DNA from 2 places in the Microbacterium deferens genome. Region 1 is predicted to be linked to the other one. Evidence: predicted binding sites of a transcription regulator. Region 1 holds the regulator's gene; the other holds the start of a gene.
What was found. The regulator LexA, encoded in region 1, represses DNA repair genes until DNA is damaged. The targets are predictions, from matches to a motif close to TCGAACANNTGTTCGA.
Positions count from the first base shown of each region.

Region 2: ABTU82_RS16530 (HNH endonuclease signature motif containing protein) is a predicted target of LexA. The motif match lies at 2,338-2,353, and genes of this name have one in related genera.

Region 1 is NZ_JBEUWT010000004.1:24,086-28,277, forward strand. Features, by position in the region: gene ABTU82_RS13905 (histidinol-phosphate transaminase) at 1-881, opposite strand, end outside; gene ABTU82_RS13910 (LysM peptidoglycan-binding domain-containing protein) at 902-1,258, opposite strand; gene lexA (transcriptional repressor LexA) at 1,526-2,203, shown strand; gene ABTU82_RS13920 (S9 family peptidase) at 2,236-4,155, shown strand.
Region 2 is NZ_JBEUWT010000007.1:20,691-24,882, reverse strand. Features, by position in the region: gene ABTU82_RS16535 (NUDIX domain-containing protein) at 1-792, shown strand, start outside; gene ABTU82_RS16530 (HNH endonuclease signature motif containing protein) at 789-2,327, opposite strand; gene ABTU82_RS16525 (RNA-binding S4 domain-containing protein) at 2,432-2,812, opposite strand; gene ABTU82_RS16520 (lysoplasmalogenase family protein) at 2,809-3,498, opposite strand; partial or broken gene ABTU82_RS16515 (low temperature requirement protein A) at 3,686-4,192, shown strand, end outside.

The DNA of each region.
Region 1 (4,192 bases):
AGGGCTTCGACGGTCGCGGAGATCCGGTCGCGCTGCGACACGATCTCGTCGACCATGCCGAGCATCGTGGCGGCGTGTCCGAGAGCCGCCGTCGCCGCCGCCTGGGTGAGCGCACTCAGGTGATACGGCAGCCGTACGAGTCGTAAGGCGTCGATCAGCGCGGGATCGGCCGCGAGGTATCCGACCCGTGCTCCCGCGAAGGCGAAGGCCTTGCTCATCGTGCGAGACACGACCAGGCGCTCTCGCCCGGGGAGGAGGCTGACCGCCGAGGGCGCGTCGTGCGGGGCGAACTCCTGATACGCCTCGTCGACGATGACGATGCCCTCGGTCGCGTCATAGGCGGCCTCGATCACGTCGAGCGACATCGGGGTTCCGGTTGGGTTGTTCGGCGCGCAGAGGAAGGTCACGTCAGGGCGCACCTCCGAGATCTGCTCGGCCGCCGAGGCGGCCGACACGGTGTAGTCGTGCGACCGCGCACCCGACACCCATCGGGCGCCCGTGCCTCGCGTGAGCAGCGGGTACATCGAATACGTCGGATCGAACGAGAAGGCGGTGCGACCGGGCCCCGCGAAGGCCTGCAGCAGGTGCTGAAGTACCTCGTTCGACCCGTTACCGGCCCAGATCTGCTCGCGAGTGAGCCCCTCGCCCAGGTAGTCGGCGAACGCTTCGCGAAGTGCGGTGAACTCGCGGTCGGGGTAACGGTTCACATCGCGCAGGGCACGTGCCACCGCGTCGAGGATGTCACCGGCGACGTCGTCGGGCACCGGATGCGTGTTCTCGTTCACGTTCAGAGCTACCGGCAACGCCGCCTGGGGCGCACCGTAGGGTTTCATTCCGCGCAGATCGTCGCGGAGCGGAAGGTCATCGAGCCTCGTGGTCACCCTTCGATGGTAGGGCGGGCTCAGGGGGCCGAGGAGTACTCCGCAGGAATGGCGAGCCGCTGGCCCGCGGAGAGCTCCACCCCATCGAGGGCGTTCAGTCGCACGATCGCGTCGACCACGTCGCGCGGATCGGCGGACGGCGCGACCTCCTGGGCGATGCCCCAGAGCGACTCACCGGCCATGACGGTGACCTCGGTGAACGTGCCCGCTGGCGCACCCGCATCGCGGGATGCCAGCGCAGAACCGCCGCTGATCGCCGCGACGGCGATGGCCACCACGAACGGGAACGCGGCGAGACCGGTGAGCACCCGGCGACCGCGCGCAGTCAGACGAAGACGCGTGGTCGGGACGACGGGGGCGATGCCGATGCTGGTCATGGGGTTCCTCCTCAGGTGAGAGATTCGCATCCGGCGCTCGGGCCGGAGTACCGGATGCGAAGCTCTCTTCCGAATCTATCTTCGATACAGTCAGGGTGTCAACACCGTTCTTCTCGGAGATGGATCGAACGCGACACGCGGCAGGCAGCCGCTGAGTGCGTGCGAATCCGTATACGGTTTCGACAGGGAGACACCATCACGGACCTCCGACATTCGAAGACCGGCGCCCCTCGGGCGCGAGAGGGAGCAGCCAGAATGAGCGACGCGATGCCGTCCGGCGCCCGGGATAAACCGCAGACCCGCCGCCGCAAGAGCCTGAGCGACAAGCAGATGGCGATCCTCGAAGTGATCCAGCGCTCGATCAGCCGTCACGGGTACCCGCCCAGCATGCGAGAGATCGGCGACGCGGTCGGACTCAAATCGCTCTCCAGCGTCACGCACCAGCTCAACCAGCTCGAATTGAGCGGCTACCTCCGTCGCGACCCCGGCAAGACGCGCGCGATGGAAGTGCTGATCGACCTCCCCGGCACGTCGGTCGAGAACCCCGCCGACAACGCCCCGGCCGTGGGCGACGCCGCGCTCGTCCCCCTCGTCGGGCGCATCGCCGCCGGAGTTCCCATCACCGCCGACCAGCAGGTGGATGAGATCTTCCCCCTGCCCCGACAGCTCGTGGGCAAGGGCGATCTGTTCATGCTGAAGGTCTCGGGCGAGTCGATGATCGACGCCGCCATCTGCGACGGCGACTGGGTGGTCGTGCGTTCGCAGCAGAACGCCGAGAACGGCGAGATCGTCGCGGCGATGCTCGATGACGAGGCCACGGTGAAGACGTTCCGCCGACGCGACGGCCACACCTGGCTCCTCCCGCGCAACAGCGCCTTCGAGCCGATCCTCGGCGACGACGCCGTCGTCCTCGGCAAGGTCGTGGCGGTGCTGCGGGCCGTCTGATCCCCGTCCGACCCCCGCCCTAGGGTGAGGGGATGGATTCCCCGCTCCCCTACGGTTCCTGGCCCTCCCCCTTCCGTGCGACGTCTGTCGCCGCTGCGTCTCCGCGCACCGACGGAGCACGTTTCGTCGGCGACGACATCTGGTGGGGTCAGACGATGCCCTCCGAGGGCGGACGAACGACGGTCCTGCGCCGGCGACCCGACGGATCGATCGACGATCTACTCCCCGCTCCGCTCAGCGCGCGCTCGCGCGTCCACGAGTACGGAGGCGGTGCGTGGACGGCCGCCGACGGCGAGCTGGTCTTCTCCGAGAAATCCGACCAACGCGTGTGGGCACTCACGCCCGGCGGTCGCCCGCGCCCGCTCACCCCCGATGACCCCTCCGCGCGATTCGCGGGACTCACGTGGGGCGCAGGGACGCTGCTGGCCGTCCGCGAACGCCACGAAGGAGCCCCGGTACCCGCTCGCGACATCGTGCGGATCCCGCTCGACGGGTCGGCCGCCGACGATGCCGATCGCCTCGTGAGCGTGGCGGGCGGCACCGACTTCGTCGCGCAACCCGCGATCTCTCCCGACGGCGCGCGTCTGGCCTGGGTCGCGTGGAACCACCCCGACATGCCCTGGGATCGCACGCAGCTGCGCATCGCCGAGATCGTCGACGGCCGCGCATCCGCTCCGCGGACGATCAACGCCCGCGGCACGGCCGCGCTGCAGCCGGTGTGGACGGCCCCGAACGAGGTGACCTACTCCGATGACCCGACCGGACGGTGGAACCTCTGGCGTGCAGACGGCGACGCCGCGCCCGTCGCCCTGGCTCCGGCAGACGCCGACACCGGCGGCGCGCTCTGGGTGCTCGGTACGCGCTGGTTCGGAGCGCTCGACGACGGTCGCCTCGTCGCGGTCCGCACGAACGGGGCCGACGAACTCGTCATGGTCGACGGCGACCGGGTCGACCCGCTGCCGGTACCGATCGTCGCCGGCGCTGCCGTCGAGGACGTCTCGACGACGCGCGCGCTCGTCTCGGGTGCGACCGCCTCGGGCGGCGCCGGTCTCTGGCTCGTCGACGCGAGCGATCTCGGTGCTCCGACGGTGGAACGCCTCGCCGGCGGCTCGAACGGCCCGGGCCCGGAGTGGTTCCCGACCGCGCGGTCGATCACCGCCCCCGGACCCCACGGGCCGGTGCATGCCTTCGCCTACCCGCCGACGAATCCCGAGGTGACCGCCCCGGCGGATGAGAAGCCGCCGTACCTCGTGCTGGTGCACGGGGGTCCGACGTCGCACGTGGGTCCTGCGGCGTCGGCCAAGATCGCGTACTTCACAAGCCGCGGAATCGGTGTGCTCGACGTCAACTACGGCGGTTCGACCGGCTACGGACGCCCCTACCGCGATCGCCTTCGCGGGCAGTGGGGCGTCGTCGACGTCGACGACGTGGCCGCCGCCGCGACCGCTCTCAGCGACGACGGGCTCGCCGACCCGTCGCGGATCGCGATCGAGGGCGGCTCCGCCGGCGGATGGACGGTGCTGTCGGCCCTCGTCCGCACCGACGTCTTCGCGGCCGGTATCTCGCGGTACGGCGTCGGGGACGCCCGTGCCCTCGCCGCCGACACGCACGACTTCGAAGCGCGCTATCTCGACGGCCTCATCGGCCCGCTCCCCGAGGCCGAGCCGCTCTACATCGAGCGCTCACCGCTGACGTCGGCCGACCGATTCCGTGTGCCGATGCTCATCCTCCAGGGGTCGGAAGACGCCGTCGTACCGCCCGCGCAGGCCGAGGCCATCCGCGATGCCCTCGTCGCGCGAGGGGTCCCGCACGCGTACGTCCTGTACGACGGCGAGGGGCACGGCTTCCGCACCGCCGAAACGATCGTCCACGCTCTCGAGAGCGAACTGGCGTTCCTCGGTGCGGCCTTCGGATTCGACACGCCCGACGTGCCCGAGCTCACTCTCGACTGACGACTCGTCCGCAGCATCCGGCCCCGGCACAGACGGA
Region 2 (4,192 bases), on a different contig from region 1:
CTGCAGCATCGCGTGTCGTGGAGTCATCACGGCGACACCTGGGCGCTTCCCGGCGGAGCGCGTCATCAGGGCGAGTCGGCCCACGATGCCGCCCTGCGCGAATCGGCGGAGGAAGCCGGGGTTCCGGCCGGGTCGGTCGCGCCGCGGTTCGTGAACGTCTTCGACCTCGGTGTCTGGAGCTACACGACCCTCGTCGGCGATGTCGTGGTGCCGTTCGAGCCCGTGATCAGCGATCCCGAGAGCCGCGCGCTCGCCTGGGTTGCGGTCGAGGAGGTCGATCGGCGGCCGCTGCATCCCTCGTTCGCCGACGCGTGGAGGCTTCTGCGCCCTCTGCTGGAGGTGCGCCCGACGATCGTCGTCGACGTCGCGAATGTCATGGGCTCGGTGCCCGATGGCTGGTGGCGCGATCGCGCCGGCGCCGCCGACAGGCTCATCCAGCGGCTGGGCGCTCTCGCGGCGTCGGGAGTGCCCGCGTCCGCTCTGGGTCTGGGGGCGACCGGCTGGTTCACCCCGATCGTCGCGGTCGTCGAGGGGCAGGCGAAGACGGTGGATGCTGCGCCCGAGGGCGTCGTGATCGCTCGTGCCGAAGCATCCGGAGACGACGAGATCGTGGCGCAGACCGCAGCGCTCGTCGACTCGTCGACCGCGGCGCTCGTCGACTCGTCGGCCGCGGCCGGGGCGGGGGCCGGGGCCGTGGTCGTGGTCACGAGCGACCGTGCGCTCGCCGATCGGGTGCGCGCTCTCGGCGCCACGGTGCACGGCGCGGGATGGCTGCTCGACCTGCTGGCCTAGTTCGTCGGTGCTGCCGCCCCCGGTGGTGGGCGGAACCGGGCAAGTGGCGGCGAGATGTCGGCCCACGCGTAGGTGAGTGCGAGCCGCGGGACGAGCACGGATGGTTCTCCTCGTGCGGGTGGCGGGTGGAGCACGAAGTCGCCGTCGCCCTCTCGAGTGATGCGCCACCGGTGGTGGTGGAGTTGCATGTGGTGGAACCGGCAGAGAAGGATGCCGCGGTCGGTGTCGGTTCGGCCACCCTCGGAGTAGGGGTCGATGTGGTGGGCTTCGCACATCGAGGCGGGGCGGTCGCAACCGTGCCAGCGGCATCCACCATCGCGAAGGGCCAGGGTGAGGCGTTGCCCGGAGCTGAAGAGGCGCTGTTCGCGTCCGAGGCGGAGGGGCTCGCCGGCGCCGTCGACCCAGACGGTGCGGGTGCCGCTGTCGCAGGCGCGTTGTGCGGCGACCCACGCGGGGAGAGCCGCCAATCCGTCTTCGAGGTGTGCGACCGCGGGGGCTCCGTCGTGACTCGTCTGCCACGCCTGGTCGGTGACGACGATGCGTACCCCGGCTTGGCGGGTGCCGTGCACGGCTTTCGCATCGGCGAGGACGCCCGCGCGCAGGATGTCGAGGAGCAGGTCGAACTCGAGTTGCGTGTTGGTGCGCGGGTCGTCGCGCAGCTCAGCGGCGGCGGCCTTCTCGTCGTCGGCGATGAAGCGGGGTCCGCCGCGGCGAGGACGGAGGGCGGAGTCGAACACGCTCTGCAGGAAGGCGGCGGACTCGTCGTCGAAGGTGAGGTGCCCGTGCGAGACACCGTGGGTGTCTTTCCACATCCGGAACGAGCGACCGTCGAACCGCGCGGCGAACCGTTGCTCCGCTCCGTCGGGGTCGAGTCGGTCACGGATCGTGCGCGCCGCCGCCGCGAGCTCTTCGACCGTGCGGTGGGTAGCCTCTTCGGTCAGTTGCACTGCGGCCAATGACCACGCCTCGGCGAACTCCGCGTCGACGGTGCAGTCGCCAGGCGCAGGGGGATCGCCGAGACCTCGGAGGATGGCGTGGTGCTGCGCCGCACTCAGCGTTCCGGCCAACTGTGCTCGCCCGAGCGAGGCGTGCCACGGCTCACGCGCCGGTCTCGCCGTGCCCGCGTCGTCGCCGGCGTCGGCTGCATCCACGGCATCGTCAGCCGACGGTGCCCGTGCCGCGCCGAGCAGGTTCGCCCCGTCGAGCAGCGACTCGCCCAGCCGCACCTGTTTGGCGGCTTCGGTGCGGGTCGTGCCGGTGATCTCCTGCACCATACTCACTGCGCTGCGGTGGCCCTCGCCGGCGGCCACGCCATCGTGGCCCTGCTCGCGCCGCGACCGCGCGGCGAGCACTCCTGAGGCAGCGATGCGCAGCGAGGCGAGCGCTTCGATGACCCTCGTCGATTCACGGATCATGCGCAGCACGTCAGCGTCGCGCGCCTCGGCAACCGTCGTCGGCAGCGCACCGGCATCGACCTCGCCGACGACGTCGCGCAGCACACCGAGGTGCTGGTGGATGTCGTCGAAGAAGCTCATGCATACATTATCGAACATACCTACGACATCGGATGGCGAAGATGGCGCATCGGTGGATAACTCCCGTGATCGCCGCCCAGGAGGAGGATCGAACGAGGCAGGTTTCAGTACTCGAGGTCGCGTCCGCGGAGCTTCTCGATGTCGCGCCGATCGCGTTTGGTGGGACGACCGGCTCCCCTGTCGCGCACTGGCACGAAGGGCGTGCTCTCGCGCGGCGGGGGCGGGGGAGTGCGGTCTTCCGCGGCGGCCGCGGCCTGCACGGCGCCGACCCGCTTCACGATCGTCTCGCGCACGACCAACATGCGATCGAACCCGGCGATGCGCACGCGCAACTCGTCTCCGGGCCGCACCTGTTGGGCGGCTTTCGCCTTCTCGCCGTTGACGCGCACGTGGCCGGCGCGACACGCGGCGGTGGCCAGCGACCGGGTCTTGTAGACGCGCACCGCCCACAACCAGGCGTCGACGCGCGCGGATGCCGCCGTCATCGGGCGGCCGTCCGCTCTTGCCGCCGGACGGCGATCACGACGCCTGCCGCGATCAGGCCCTGGCCGACGGTGTACGTGAGCATCACGAGCGGGCTCGTCACCGGCGGCATCGCCTCGGGGGTGAAGAGGCGGAACGCGAGCAGCGTGTCGGAGGCGAGGAAGAACGCCGCCCCGATCGTGATGATCCGGTGGGTGCGAGCGGCGGTGGCGGCCGTTCCCGCGAGCACCACTCCGTAGATCGCGACGGCCACGGTCAGTGCTCCGAGGCGCGGCCAGAGCACCGCGAGCAAGATGCCCCACCACAGGGCGTAGATGATCGTCCACGCGGGAAGCGGACGCGTCGGGAGCACGCGCGCGAAGAGCCAGATGTAGGCCAGGTGGGCGAGTCCGAAGCATCCGAGCATCACCGGCAGCTCCGGTGCGAAGGGGAAGAACGTCGCCGCGCCGTCTCCGAGCCACGACAGCGCGATGGCGACGAAGAGCAGCGAGAACGGCGCGCCCCAGGCCGTGCCGCGCCCGGCCCACAGCAGCGCGATCGCCAGCGCCGGCATGAGGAGGAGCTTGGTCGGGCCGGCCAGGGCGTCGGCGCCGAAGCCGAGCGCGACGACGTGGACGACCGACAGCACCGCGTAGGGCACGAAGCCCCACGTCCACGTCGGCAGCGTTGCCGTTCGTTGCTCGTGCATGGTGTCCTCCGGGTTCGCTCCATCGTAGGCGGGCTGCACGCCCCGTACTCATGAGGTGAGCGGCGTGCTGTCGCGGATGGGCTTGCGGCGGATGAGTGCGCGCGATGCGGATGCGTCGGGTCGCGTGGCGAGTGCGCTCGAGCTGGTCGAGTTCGAGGACACGGTGGTGACCTTCGGCTACGTGATCATGCGGCTGGCGATGGTCGGGCAGTGGGTGCGGCTCGCCGCATCCGATCCCGCTTCGACGGGCACCGTGGTGCGCTTCGCCGTCGGCATCACCGGCGTGCAGGTGCTGTGGGTGGCGCGCCTCGGGCTGCCCGAGGCCGGGCAGCTGTGGACCTTCTTCCCTGTTCACGTTGCTGCTGCTCGGCGAGAGTCTGGTGGCGTCCTCGAACGCTCTGATCGATGCGCTCGCCGCGGGGGAGCGCCTGGCGGATCTGCTGTGGCTCGCCGCATCCGGTCTCGTCATCACCGCCGCGATCTGGTGGATCTACTACGCCCGCGAGCAGCACGAGGCCCTCTCGAACGCCCGTCGCGGGTTCGCGTTCGGGTATCCGCACTACGCGATCTTCGCGGCGGTGGGGGCGGTTGTCGGTCGGGGTGGAGGTCGAGATCGACAAGGTCACGGGGCAGACGGAGGTGCCGGATGCTGTCGCCGGACTCGCGCTGACGTTGCCGGTCGCCGTGTTCCTGG